One region of the Pannonibacter tanglangensis genome, then DNA from elsewhere that is predicted to be linked to it. Evidence: predicted binding sites of a transcription regulator. Region 1 holds the regulator's gene; the other holds the start of a gene.
What was found. The regulator LexA, encoded in region 1, represses DNA repair genes until DNA is damaged. The targets are predictions, from matches to a motif close to TGTTCNNNNTGTGTTCNG.
Positions count from the first base shown of each region.

Region 2: GWI72_RS12950 (DNA recombination protein RmuC) is a predicted target of LexA. The motif match lies at 3,983-4,000, and genes of this name have one in related genera.

Region 1 covers NZ_JAABLQ010000001.1:1,482,743-1,489,947, forward strand. The annotation lists gene GWI72_RS06720 (PaaX family transcriptional regulator C-terminal domain-containing protein) at 1-472, opposite strand, end outside; gene lexA (transcriptional repressor LexA) at 671-1,390, shown strand; gene GWI72_RS06730 (ComEC/Rec2 family competence protein) at 1,613-4,969, opposite strand; gene gltX (glutamate--tRNA ligase) at 5,177-6,601, shown strand; gene gltA (citrate synthase) at 6,825-7,205, shown strand, end outside.
Region 2 covers NZ_JAABLQ010000001.1:2,913,233-2,920,437, reverse strand. The annotation lists gene GWI72_RS12965 (leucyl aminopeptidase family protein) at 52-1,407, shown strand; gene GWI72_RS12960 (MarR family transcriptional regulator) at 1,478-1,828, shown strand; gene GWI72_RS12955 (C40 family peptidase) at 1,841-2,728, shown strand; gene GWI72_RS12950 (DNA recombination protein RmuC) at 2,789-3,982, opposite strand; gene def (peptide deformylase) at 4,124-4,642, shown strand; gene GWI72_RS12940 (MarC family protein) at 4,912-5,544, shown strand; gene fmt (methionyl-tRNA formyltransferase) at 5,589-6,527, shown strand; gene GWI72_RS12930 (GNAT family N-acetyltransferase) at 6,764-7,205, shown strand, end outside.

The sequences.
Region 1 (7,205 bases):
CCGGCGCCAGCGGCACGAAGCCGCTTGCCCGGTCCGGTGGCTCCCCGGCTGCCGACCCGGCCTGCAGGGCCAGGGTGAAGGTGGCAGGTCCCGAACCATCGCGCGGCAGGGCATAGAGCCGGTCGGCCGCCGCGGCAAACTCCTCATGTGCCGCCGCAGTCAGGCCGTAATAGCCAAGCCGCCCAACCCGCGTGCCTTCCAGCCTGCCGGCAGCCACCAGCCGCGACGCGGCGGTGCGCACCAGCGTCTCGCTGATGCCGACGCGGGCACAGGCCTCGATCACATGCCCGACCCACAGGGAGCCGCCCCGGGGGACGACCACATCGCCATAGAGCGTGACGATGAAGGCCCCGGCCCGCAACGGGCGGCGGGCGGCAAACGCATCGACAAGCGCGGCAACCGCATCGGCGGCGCCGCCCGTCCGGGGCGCGGCGCGCTCCCCCGCTTCGTCGGTGGCGGACTGGTCTGGCATGCGCGGCTCATCCATCTGGCGGCGTCCCGTCGGGACGCCCGGGCGACAACTGCCCCTTCCTACCGGGCCGGAGGCCGTGCGTCCATGACCTCGCCCGCCGGAACATCCCGCTAACCTCACCTTAAGACTTGTGGAACACAGTGTGAACAGGTAACCTGCGTTCATGATTTGTACCGACGCGACCCGAGAGGATTCGCCATGCTGACCCGCAAGCAACATGAACTGCTCATGTTCATCCACGAGAGGCTGAAAGAGACCGGCGTGCCGCCCTCCTTCGACGAGATGAAGGACGCGCTCGACCTCCGGTCGAAGTCGGGCATCCATCGCCTCATCACCGCCCTCGAGGAGCGCGGCTTCATCCGGCGCCTGCCCAACCGGGCGCGGGCCATGGAGGTGGTGCGCCTGCCGGACTCCATGACGCCCGGCCTTGCCGCGCCGCGCGGCAAGGGCTTCGCGCCCTCCGTGATCGAGGGCTCGCTCGGCAAGGCGCAGACGCCGCCACCGCCGCGCGCGGCCGAGCCCGAGATGCCGGCCGGTATCAGCACCATCCCGGTGATGGGCCGGATTGCCGCGGGCGTGCCGATCGAGGCGATCCAGACCCACAGCCACACCATTTCCGTGCCGCAGGACCTGATCGGACGCGGCGAGCACTTCGCACTCGAGGTGCGCGGCGATTCCATGATCGAGGCCGGCATCCTCGATGGCGACACGGTGCTGATCCGGCGCACGGATTCGGCCGAGAGCGGCGACATCGTCGTGGCCCTGGTCGATGACGAGGAAGCGACCCTGAAGCGCCTGCGCAAGAAGGGAGCCTCCATCGCGCTGGAGGCGGCCAATCCGGCCTACGAGACCCGGATCTTCGGTCCCGGCCGCGTGCGCGTGCAGGGCAAGCTGGTCGCGCTGTTCCGGCAGTACTGACGCGCCGCACATACCCCGTTTGCCGACTGGCCTTTGCCATCTGGCGCAGGGCGCGCATGCCTTTACGGTCCGGGATCGGGCCTGTTGCAGTCGGGACCAGATGACGGCCCCGGCGGCCGCTGGTCTGGCCGTGGCAGGTTTGGCGGCAACAGGTGTGGCAGCGGCAGGTGTGCCGGCGACAGGTGTGACTGCGGCGGAGGCTGCCGGTGCCTGCCGGTTGTCTCAGGGGGCCGGGGCGGCGCCGGGATCGCCGTCTGGGTCCGGCGGAGCGGGATCAGGTGGACTGGTATCAGGTGGACTGGTATCAGGCAGAGCGGGATCAGGCAAAGTGGGAGCCGACGGGAGCGGGCCTCCCCGTCCCACGGGCAACTGCCAGGGGCGGTGTCCCGGCGGGCGGCTGTAGGCGATGCGTTCGATCCTGAGTGTCGCCAACCTGGTGACGTCAGGTCTCGAAGGGTCAGGTCTCACAAGTTCAGGTCTCATAAGTTGAGGTCTGGCAAGTTCAGGTCTGGCAGGGTCATGGCCGAGAGGCTGGCTGCGGCCCGGATCGGTCCGGCCGGGGCCAGGCTGGGCCGGATCCGTCTGTCGCGGGTCCGTTTGCATTGGCGCAGTTTGGGCCGGGTGCGTTTGCGCCGGGTCGGTTTGAGCCGGGTCGGTTTGGGCCAGGGCAGTTTGGGTAAGGTCTGTTTGGGCCGGGGCACTGCTGGCCTGCTCCCCTCCCGTCTGATTGGCGTCGGGCAGAGCCGCGTCGTCCGCGAGCCAGATCGCCACGACACCGAGGTCGCGGCGCGACGCATCGAAGATCAGCGGCGCAGCGCATCCGGGCGGTGCGGTCAGTGCCGTGACGAGAATGTCGGCGCGGGCACAGTCGCTTTCCAGCGCCTCAAGCTTGCGGCTCAGCGCAATGCGAAGCGGCGGGGCGTCGGGCTGATCGCTGTCCGGGCCCCGGCCTGCTCCTTCATCCTGGCCTGCTCTTTCATCCTGACCTGCTCCTTGATCCTGGCCTGCCTCTTGGTCCGGGCCAGCACCGGAAGGGCCAGCACCGGCGGGGCCAGAGCGAAGGCCCGGATGGTTTCCAGAACGGGGGCCAGCCACGAGGTCAGCCTGGAGGGCCGTCTGGCGGTCAGCCAGCAGGCCAGCCAGGAGGTCAGTCTGGAGGTCAGTGGGGTGGGCAGCGTGGCTGCCAGTCTGGACGCCCGGAGAGGGACGAGGTCCGGAGCCTCGGTCAGCGCCCGGGCCGAGGGGATTCATAGGGTCCGCGTCCAGCCTTGAGCCAGCCTCCGGGTCAGCCGCGCTGACCGGTGCGGCTCGGGTGGCCGGCGCGCGGGCCGGCGCGCCGACGGGGAGTTCGGCTTTTGCGCTGACTGGGACGCTGATTGGGGCGCCGATTGGGGCCTTGACCGAAAGCCGGGCCGGTTCGCCGAGGGGGGCGCTGGCCGCAGCGATGACGGGGGCGCTCGCCGGGATACTGGTCGAGATGCTGGCCGGGGCGCGTGTCGGGGCGTCGGGGCGCGCACTGCCGGTCGGAGCGGGTCGGCTCTGCCCGGGTGAGTGGGCGTCGATGACGCAGCCGAGCGGGTCGCAGCGCGTTTGCGCCGGGACAGGCCTGTGGGCTGAGAAATGCCGGTCCGCAATGCCCTCTCCGGTCAGCCAGACTTCGGCGGCAAACCCGATGCGGCCGCCATTGACCCGCAACACCCCGTCGGCATCGCGCGCCGCCACCTGGGTGCCCCGTTCGCCGATGTAGAGATCGGGCGGGCGATGCGCGGCCCACAGCACCAGTCCGGCCACGGTCGGCACTGCGGCGAGGAGCCGCCAGCGGCCCTCGGCCAGGAAGCCCCAGAACACGGCCCCCGTGAGCGCCAGCGCCGCTCCGGCGGGAAGCGCTCCGATGACGCCGTCCGTGTCGCTCAGACCTGCGGTGAAGCGGGCGGCCGAGAGCATGATCCCGATGCCCTCGCCCATGACATGCAGCGCCGGTGCGGCAAGGCCGAGAGGCTGCAGCAGGAAGGCCGCGACCCCGGCCGGCATCACCAGAAGCGACACGGCCGGCATGGCGAGCAGGTTGCCGACAAGGCCATAGGGCGACAACCGGTCGAAATGATAGGCCCCGATGACCCCGGTCGCGAGGCCGGCAATGAGCGAGGTGGCCGTAAGGCCGGCAAGCCACAGCCAGAGCCCGCCGAGCACTGCGGCAAGAGGACCGGCCGGCCGGCGTGCCTTGCGCCGGTCCCGGCTCGCCCGGCGATGCCGGCCGTGGTCGTCATAGGCGGCGATCAGGCAGATGACGGCAGCAAAGGACATCTGGAAGCCGGGCGAGAACAGATCCTCCGGCCGCCAGGCCAGCAGAACAAGGGCCGCCAGGGCGACACTGCGCAGGCTGAGCCCCCGCCGGCCGGTCATCAGGCCGATGAAGACAAGCGCGATCATCAGGTAGGACCGCTGGGTCGGAACGCTCGCCCCGGAGAGGAACAGGTAGCAGGTCGCCGCCAGGAGGGCTGCGCCAGCCGCGATCCGGTGCAGCGGCAGGCGCAGCGCGAAGCCCGGGACCAGCGCCAGTCCGGCCAGCACCACCCAGTACATGCCGCCGGCAAACAGCACCATGTGCAGGCCGGAGATCGAGAGCACATGCGACAGGCCGGCCTCCCGCAGGTCGGCATCGGCGGCCTCCGAGATGTGTCCGCGCAGCCCGACGAGGAGGGCGGCGACGATGGCGCTGGCGTCGCCCGGTCCCAGCACGGCCTCCGCCTCGCGGGCAACGGCGTGGCGCAGGCGGTCGACCGCGGCAAGCGCGTCGAGCACCCGGCTGTCGGCGCGCGGCTGCAGCCGTTCGGGCGTGCCGAAGGCAAAGCCGGTCGCCCCGATGCCCTGGTAGAAGGCCGCAAAGGCAAAGTCGTAGCTGCCGGGACGGACCGGACCGGAGGGCGGCAGCAGGCGGGCCGAGAGCCGCAGCCGGTCGCCCGGCAGGAGCCCCTCGCCCTGGCTGCCGCGCTGGCTCAGACGGACCCGGGCGGGCGGCGTCTGCCGGCCGAGCCCGTCCGCCGTCTCCACCGCGAGAACGAGCTGGCTGCCGCTCGCGGTGGGCGTAAGCGAGAGCACCGTCCCGGTCAGGGTCGTGCTGCGGGCCGTCTGCAGGACCGGTGCGGCCACCGTTGCCGTGCGCAGTGCCCCGGCCGCAAGGCCGCAGGCCAGCGCGGCAAGCAGCAGCAGCGGCACACTCGTCCGGCCGCCGAGATGCCGATGGGCGATCCAGGCCGCGAGCGCTCCGGCGAGCCCGAGAAGGACGCCAGGCGCCGGTTCCTGCGGCAGGCTGAAATAGAGGCCGACGCCGGCGGCAAAGGCAAAGGCAACGTGCAGCAGCCGATGGTCTTCCGCCGAGCGTCGCGCGGCCGGCGGAGCGGCGCGGGCATCCGGCGACGGGCGGCGCGGGTTCCACCAGATGCGCAGCGCCCGTGCCGGCGGCCAGGCCCCGGCGGCGGCGCGGGCCCGTGACCGCAATGACCCGGCGGGGGCGTGCGAGGGCTGCGGGGCGTCATCCGCGCGACCGTCTTCCGGGGCTGTCTCCTCGCCCTGACGCATGGATGCCCGCGGACCGGGCTCCCTTTCCGCTGGTGCCGTTGCGGGCGGGACCCGGGTGCAGGTCCGCGTCGGGCCCTGTCCCCTGCCCCGGTCCGGCCGGCGCATGCGGCCGTTTGCCCGTCCGCGCGCCTGTGCTAAACACCGCGACAGTTGCGCGACGGGCCAGCGGCCCTTGCCCCACCTTGACAGAGAACGACTCCCAAGACCATGGCCGACCAGATCGTCACCCGCTTTGCCCCCTCGCCCACCGGCTACCTCCACATCGGCGGCGCCCGCACCGCGCTGTTCAACTGGCTCTATGCCAAGCACACGGGCGGCAAGATGCTGCTGCGCATCGAGGACACGGACCGGGCGCGCTCGACCGAGGCGGCCGTGGCCGCACTGATCGACGGCCTCAACTGGCTCGGCCTTGCCTGGGATGGCGAGCCGGTGTCGCAGTTCGGCCGGGTCAAGCGGCATCAGGAGGTGGTGGCCGAGATGCTGGCCCGCGGCACGGCCTACAAGTGCTACTGCACGCCGCAGGAACTGGACGAGATGCGCGAGAAGGCCCGCGCCGAGGGTCGTCCGCCGCGCTATGACGGGCGCTGGCGGGACCGGGACGCCTCCGAGGCGCCGGCCGGCGTTGCCCCGGCCATCCGCCTGCGCGCGCCGCTCGACGGCGAGACCGTGATCGAGGACCAGGTGCAGGGCCGGGTCGTGTTCCCGAACAAGGACCTGGATGACCTCGTCCTGCTGCGCTCCGACGGCGTGCCGACCTACATGCTGGCGGTGGTGGTCGACGACCATGACATGGGCGTCACCCACATCATCCGCGGCGACGATCACCTGACCAACGCGGCGCGCCAGAAGCTGATCTATCAGGCGATGGACTGGGACGTGCCGGTGATGGCGCATATCCCGCTGATCCATGGTCCGGACGGGGCCAAGCTGTCGAAGCGCCACGGCGCGCTCGGGGCCGAGGCCTACCGCGCCATGGGCTATCTGCCGGCGGCGATGCGCAACTATCTCGCCCGCCTCGGCTGGAGCCATGGCGATGACGAGATCATGTCGACCGAGCAGATGATCGAGTGGTTCGGCCTCGAGGCGATCGGCAAGTCGCCGTCGCGTTTCGACTTCAAGAAGCTCGAGAACCTGAACGGGCATTACATGCGCGCGACGCCCGACGCGGAGCTGCTGGCGCACTGGAAGGCGTGCCTCGCCCATGTCGAGGGCGGGGCGAGCGTGCTGGACTGGATGGCCGGGCCCGGCAACGCCGACAAGGTGCTTGCCGCCCTGCCGGGGCTGAAGGAACGGGCAAAGACGCTGGTCGAGCTGACCGACAGCGCCTCCTACCTGTGGCGCCAGCGCCCGCTCGATGTGGAGGAAAAGGCCGCCGCCCTTCTCGACGCCGATGGCAAGGCGATTCTCGCCGGTCTGCTGCCGCTGCTGTCGGCCGATGCGGAGTGGTCGCTGACCAGCACGGAGACCATCGTCAAGGCCTATGCGGAGGCCCAGGGCCTGAAGCTCGGCAAGGTCGCCCAGCCGCTGCGCGCCGCCCTCACCGGGCGCAGCACCTCGCCTGGAATCTATGACGTGCTGGTGGTCCTGGGCAAGGATGAGGCATTGGGCCGCATCGCGGATCAGGCCGCCTGACGCGCTGCATACTTTCGTATACATTGGCTTCAGGCTGTGGTGTTTTTGCGCTGCAGCCTGTCTAAAAGCGGTGCAGCATGCGCTTGCGGGGCACCCCCAAATGGGATACGCAATCCGAGGCTAATTTCCTGGCCGCACAAGCATGGGTGCAGTTCAATCGTCACTGCCCGGGCGTTCCCGACGCCCAGATGCGGCGGCAGTTCCAGACAAGGGGGTTTCCTGAATGGGCGACACGAAAGCCAATCTGACCATCGGTGGCAACACCCGCGACTACAAGATCATGGACGGCAGCATCGGTCCGTCGGTCGTCGACATCTCGTCCCTGTACAAGGACACGGGCATGTTCACCTACGACCCGGGCTTCACCTCCACGGCGTCGTGCGAATCGAAGATCACCTACATCGATGGCGATGAAGGCACCCTGCTCTACCGCGGTTACCCGATCGAGCAGCTGGCCGACCATGGCGACTTCCTGGAGTCCTGCTACCTGCTGCTGTACGGCGAGCTGCCGACCCGCGCGCAGAAGGATGACTTCGTGAACCGTGTGACCCGTCACACGATGATCCACGAGCAGATGAGCCGCTTCTTCTCCGGCTTCCGCCGT
Region 2 (7,205 bases), 1.4 Mb from region 1:
CCTTCTGCCCCCGCAGATCTCCTGCGCCTTGCCGATGTTGCCGTCCAGCCGGTGCTGATCCATCCGGTCACGCCCGCCACCCTTGCTGCCGTGCTCGACACGTTGGGCGGCGCTGCGGCCGGCTGGGCTGCCGTGCAGGGGTACAAGGCGGCAGCGGGCAGCGTGCTGCTGGTTCCAGGCCCCGGCCCTGCGCCGGCCGCGGTTCTTTTCGGTGTCCCGGACGAGGGCAAGGGCGACCTGCTCGCCGGCGGGGCCCTCGCCGGTCTTCCGGCCGGTGACTATGCCTTTGCGCCCGGCTTTGCCGCCGAGGAGCAGGCGGCCATCGCCTTCGGTCTCGGCGCCTACCGCTTTACCCGCTATCGTTCGGGCGAGCAGAAGGAGCAGCCGCGGCTGCACCTGGCCGATGCCGCGATGCTTGTCCGCGTCCGCCGCATCGTCACCGCCGTCGCCTTCGCCCGGGATCTCGTGAACACGCCCGCCAACGACATGGGGCCGGCCGAGCTGGAGACAGCCGCCACCGGTCTCTTCGCCCTGCATGGCGGCCACGCCCGGGTGCTGCGCGGCGACACGCTGCTGAGCGAGAACTTCCCCCTGATCCATGCCGTCGGCCGGGCCGCCGACAGCGCCCGCGCGCCGCGCCTCATCGACTGCACCTGGGGTGACGAGACGCATCCGCGCGTGACGCTGGTCGGCAAGGGGGTCGTCTTCGACACCGGCGGCCTCGACATCAAGCCGTCCAGCTCCATGCTGCTGATGAAGAAGGACATGGGCGGCGCGGCCAATGTCCTGGGTCTGGCCCACCTCGTCATGGATGCCCGCCTGCCGGTGCGTCTGCGGGTGCTGGTGCCGGCCGTGGAGAACGCCATTGCCGGCAACGCCTTCCGGCCCGGCGACATCCTGCCGAGCCGCAAGGGGCTGACCGTCGAGATCGGCAACACCGACGCCGAGGGGCGCCTCATCCTCGCCGACGCGCTGGCGCTGGCCGACGAGGAAGCCCCCGAGCTGCTGCTCGACATGGCCACGCTGACCGGTGCCGCCCGCGTCGCCCTCGGTCCGGACCTGCCGCCCTTCTACACCGCCGACGAGGGTCTGGCGGCGGCCCTTGCCGCCCACGCCGACAAGGTGGCCGACCCGCTGTGGCGCCTGCCGCTGTGGCAGCCCTACATGAAGTACCTCGACAGCAAGGTGGCCGATCTCAACAACGTCAACCAGTCCGGCGCCGGCTTTGCCGGATCGGTCACGGCGGCGCTGTTCCTGTCGCGCTTCGTCGAGAAGGCGGGGGCCTGGGCCCATTTCGACATCTTCGCCTGGACGCCGGTCGAGCGTGCCGGCAAGCCGGCCGGCGGCGAGGGACAGGCGCTGCGGGCGCTGTTCTCGCTTCTGTCCGAGCGCTATCCGGCAAACTAATAACGCGGCCGAAACGATTTCATGCTCAACTTGACGGTATCGATTCTCGATCCGGGAGCGCGCCAGGTCCATGGCGGTGGAGATCCGCGCCTCGCAGGCGCTCAAGCTCTGGCATGACGTCAACCTCGCCCTGGTCCGGGACGGGGAGCAGGATCTGTCGGCCCGGCAGATCACCATCCTGCTCACCGTCTATCTCGAGCCGCCGCCGCACACGGTGCGGGGGCTGGCCGCCCGCCTCGGCGTCACCAAGCCGGCCATCACCCGCGCGCTCGACACGCTCGGAGGGCTGCGGCTGCTGTCGCGCAAGCGCGACGAGGCCGACAAGCGCAACGTCATCATCACCCGCACCGTCGAGGGCGCCCTCTATCTCGACGCGCTGGGCGATCTCGTGGTTGAAAAGGCCCGCGCCCTGCCACGCTGAAGGAGACCGCACATGACCGCGACCCTTGACCGCCGCCGCCATCCGGTGCGCGCGGACCTTGCTGCAACGCGCTATCGCGGAGAGGTCGAGGCCGCCCGCTTCGTCGATCCCCAGCCCTTCCGCGTCACGGCGGCGACGACACCGCTGCGCCGGGATCCGCGTCCCGACTGCGGCATCGACACGGAAGCCCTCGCCGGCGAGATCGTCGACGTCTACGAGACCACCATGGAAGGCTGGGCCTGGGGGCAGCTGCGCACGGATGGCTATGTCGGCTGGTTGTCGTCCGACGACATCGCCCCGCTCGACGCCGCCGCGCCGGTGGCGACCCATCTGGTCCGGGCGCTCAGGACCTTCCGCTATCCGGGGCCTGACCTGAAGCTGCCGCCGCTCGGTCTCCTGTCGCTCGGCGCCCAGGTCGCTGCCGGCGCGATCACCGAGACCCGCGGCCTTGCCTACGCCCGCCTCCCGGACGGGTCTTTCGTCGTCGCCCGTCATCTGGTGCCGGTCGGCCATGTGGAGCCTGACTGGGTCGCGGTGGCGGAAAGCCTCGTCGGCACGCCCTATCTCTGGGGCGGACGCTCCTCGCTGGGGCTCGACTGTTCCGCTCTGGTGCAGCTCGCCGCGGTCTTCGGCGGCCATGCCCTGCCGCGCGACAGCGACATGCAGGAGGCCGAGGCCGGCACGTCGCTGGGGTTCCGCGAAGGGGACCCGTTGCCGCAGGACCTGCGTCGGGGCGATCTCCTGTTCTGGCGCGGCCATGTCGGGGTCCTGTCCGCGCCGGACCTGCTCACCCACGCCAACGGCTTCACCATGACGGTGTCGCAGGAGCCCCTTGCCGCCGCGCTTGCCCGCATCGGGGCCAAGGAATACGGCGCACTGACCGCCATCCGCCGGCTCTGACCCGGACGTCCGGACCAGCCCTGCGCGCCGGCGGCGGCCCGGCTCCGCCTCTGGCCCGGCCTATTCTTCCCCGGCCATCAGCCGCAGCCGTTCGCCGGCCGCACCGCCGCCGGGGCGCGCCTCGGCGGTCACTTCGCCGAGGTCGAGGTCCTCGATCTTGCGCCCGCGCTTGCCGATCTTCTCGGTCGAGATCAGGATCTGGTCGATGTCCTTGTTGGCCTGCGCGAAATGCGACTGCAGCTTGCCGACCCTCTCGTTCAGGCGGGTGATGTCATCGGTCAGATGCCGCACCTCCGCCTGGATCAGATGCGCCTGCTCCCGCATCCGGGCGTCGCGCAGCACGGCCTGGATCACCTGGATCGACAGCATCAGCAGCGACGGCGAGACGATCACCACCCGCGCCCGGTGCGCCTTCTGGATCAGGTCCTCGAAATTCTCGTTGAGCTCCGCGAAGATGCTTTCCGAGGGCACGAACAGGAAGGCGGTGTCCTGGGTCTCGCCGGGGATCAGATAGCGGTCCTTGATGTCGCCGATGTGCTTGGAGAAGTCGCGGCGGAACTGAGCCTGCGCCAGCTTCAGGTCCTCGTCGCTGGCCGACTGGCGCAGCAGGTTGAAGGCTTCGAGCGGAAACTTGGCGTCGATCGCCAGCGGCGGCGCGCCGTTGGGCATGTGCACCAGACAGTCCGGCCGCGATCCGCCCGACAGCGTCGCCTGGAAACTGTAGCCGGAGGGCGGCAGCTGGTCCTGGATGATCGCCTCCATCCGCGCCTGGCCGAAGGCACCGCGGGTCTGCTTGTTGGAGAGGATCGCCTGCAGCTGGCCGACCTGGCCGGAGAGGTCGGAGATCGTGCGCTGTGCCCGGTCGATCACCGCCAGCCGTTCGTGCACCTGGCGCAGGCCCTCGTGCGTCTGCCGGGTGGTATCGGCCATCGACAGGCCCAGCTTGTGGCCCATGCCGTCCAGCCGTTCGTTGACGGCCCGCATCATGTCGGACTGCCGCGATCCGAACACCTCGGCCATGGTCTGCATGCGCCCGGTCATCTCGCCCTGGGATTTCAGCATCTGGGCGAGATGCCCTTCCAGCTCCTGGATCCGCTCTGCCGCCATGGCTTCGCTGGCGGCGCGGGCGCGCATCTGGCTCAGGGTCCTGAACACGAGGGCAAGGATCACGGCGAGCAGCAGCAGCGCCGCGAAGACGGTGGCTTCCAGCACGCTGACGGGCCGGTTGCCGAAGATGAACAGGGTCTCGGACATGAAAACAAACATAGAACGATTCGGCGCCGCGTGCAGGCATCCCGTTGCGAGGCCGCCTGTTGCGTCGAATCGGTCCGCCAGACCCTTGCCGGATAAGGAAGGACGTTGACCGTGAGCCTGGCTTTGCCTATCTCCTCAGCCATGAGCAAACGCGACATCCTCATCCTTCCGGACCCGGTCCTGCGCCAGGTCTGCGCCCCTGTCCCCGCCGTGGATGACAGCATCCGTCAGCTTGCCGACGACATGCTCGAAACCATGTATGCGGCGCCCGGCATCGGTCTGGCTGCCAGCCAGATCGGCGAGCTCAAGCGCATGTTCGTGGTCGACGTGGCCAAGGAGGACCAGCCGCGCGAGCCGCTGGTCTTCATCAACCCGGAAGTGGTCTGGTCGTCGGACGCGCTGTCGGTCTACCAGGAAGGCTGCCTGTCGATCCCCGACTATTACGAGGAGGTCGAGCGTCCGGCCGAAGTGAAGATCCGCTTCCTCGACCGAAACGGCGGCGAATGCGAGATCCACGCCGACGGGCTGCTCGCCACCTGCATCCAGCACGAGCTGGACCACCTCAACGGCCGTCTGTTCATCGACTACCTGTCGAAGCTCAAGCGCGACCGTGTCCTCAAGAAGTTCCAGAAGCAGGCCCGTCACGCCGAAAAGGCGTGACAGAGAAATCTGTCCACGCCGAAAAGGCGTGACAGGGAAAGCTGCTCACGCCGAAAAGGCGTGACAGGGAAACCTGCCCACGCCGAAAAGGCGTGAGGGCAGGGGCGTCTGTCGCGCGCGTGGCGCTCGTCGATCGCGCGGCTGCTCCGGCCCCCGAGGATCCGCCGACATCCCCGCTTGGTGTTCGGCAAGGCAGCGTGTACACCGGAAGGGATGCTGTGTGCGCCCGCGTTCTTCCAGAGCGCGGGCGTTGTTGCTCCGGAGCTGTCATGGATCAGGCCTTCTTCCTGAAAATGTTCGCCGCGCTGATCGCCATCGTCAGTCCGCCGGCCAATCTGCCCGTGTTCCTGACGCTTACGGCCGGTCGCACGCCCGCCGAGCAGCGCACGGTGGCGATCACCGCCATTGCCGGCCTGACGATCGGGGCCGTGGTCGTGTCGCTCACCGGCGAGGCGGTCCTGACCCTGTTCGGCATCTCGCTGGATGCCTTCCGGCTTGCCGGCGGGTTCCTCATCCTGCTGATCGCCATCAATCTGGTCTCCGGTGAGCAGAGCAATGTCCATCATGGCACCGACGCGGAGCGCCGCCGGCAGGCCTTTGCCGGCAATCCGGGCATCTATCCGCTGGCCGTGCCGATGCTGCTGGGGCCTGGCACCATCACCACGCTGATCATCTTCCGTGGCGAGGCGGTGGACCGGGCCGACGAGATCGCCTACGCGGCCGCCCTCGGGCTGACCATCCTGCTCATGGCGGCAACACTTCTGGCCGCGCCGCTGCTCGGCCGCATGATGGGCGAGACGGCCACCAGCATCATGAGCCGCATCATGGGCATGCTGCTCGCGGCCATCGCCATGGAAATGATGGTTGCCAGCCTCAAAGTGCTGTTGCCGGGCCTTGCCTGACTGCGCCATAAGGGCGGCACTCCGAACCGGGACGCGCACCGCACATGACCCTTCGCATCGTCTTCATGGGCACGCCGGACTTCTCCGTGCCCACCCTCATGGAAATCGTCGGCCAGGGCCATGACGTGGTCGCCTGCTACAGCCAGCCGCCGCGCCCCGCCGGCCGCGGCATGGAGCTGAAGAAGTCGCCTGTCCATGAGGCTGCCGAGGCGCTCGGCATCCCGGTCTTCACGCCGAAGTCGCTGAAAGGCACCGAGGAACAGGACGTCTTCGCCAGTCACGATGCTGACGTCGCCGTGGTGGTTGCCTATGGGCTGCTGCTGCCGCAGGCGGTGCTCGATGCGCCGCGCGAAGGCTGCCTCAACCTCCATGCCTCGATGCTGCCGCGCTGGCGCGGAGCCGCCCCGATCAACCGCGCCATCATGGCCGGCGACACCGAAACCGCCGTTCAGGTCATGCGCATGGAAGCGGGCCTCGACACCGGTCCGGTCTGCATGTCGGAGACGCTGGCCATCGGGCCGGACATGACCGCCGGCGACCTGCACGACCGTCTCTCGGCGCTGGGCGGCGACCTGATGGTCCGTGCCCTGGCTGCCCTGTCGCGCAACGCGCTCGGCCAGACCCCGCAGGCGGAAACCGGCGTCACCTACGCCTCCAAGCTCACCAAGGACGAAACGCGGATCGACTGGACGCGACCGGCTGCGGAGGTCCACAATCACATTCGCGGCCTGTCGCCCTTCCCCGGCGCCTGGTGTGAGCCTGTGCTCGCCGGCAAGGGGGAACGGGTCAAGGTCCTGCGCTCGAAGCTGGCCGACGGGGCCGGTGCACCTGGAACCGTGCTGGATGTCTCCGGCGATCCGGTCATCGCCTGCGGCTCCGGCGCCATCCGTCTGGTCACCGTCCAGCGCGCCGGCAAGAAGCCGATGCCGGGCGAGGAATTCCAGCGCGGCGCCAAGCTGGCCGAGGGCGACGTGATCGCCTGATCGGGGCGAGAACCGAAAGCGCCTGGGTCATGTGGCACAGCCTCTCGTCCTCTCCCCCCTTGAGGGGGAGATGCCCCCGGCAGGGGGCAGAGGGGGGGGAACGGCCTCACGGACTGTCGCAGCGCTGGAATGATCGGAAGCGCCGCTCACCCCCTCTGTCTGCTGACGCAGACATCTCCCGCTGATGGGGAGAGAAGGAGCGCGGCGGCAGGCGGAATGAGGAAAAGGGACACCGCATGAGCGATCTCAGCAACACGCCGACGGTCAGCATTCGCCCGGTCGTCGCCGGGGACGAGCCGGCCGTCGCGGCGGTCATCCGGGCCGCATTCGGTCAGGACACCGAGGCGCGGCTGGTGCACAACCTGCGTCATTGCGGGGCACTGGAGCTGGAGCGTCTCGCAGAGACGGCGGACGGGCGCATCGTCGGTCATGTGGCCTTCAGCCGGGTCACGGGCGCCGGGGCCGGGCACCGGCTGCAGATCGTCTGCATGGCCCCTGTCTCCGTGGTGCCCGACCTGCAGCGCATGGGTGTCGGCTCCGCCCTCATCACGGCCGCGCTCGCCGATCTGCGGGCGCGCGGCGAGGATCTGGTGCTCGTTCTGGGGCCGCCGGCCTATTTCCCCCGCTTCGGCTTCGACGCCGGGCTCGCCCGTCAGGTTCAGGCGCCCTATGCGGGGG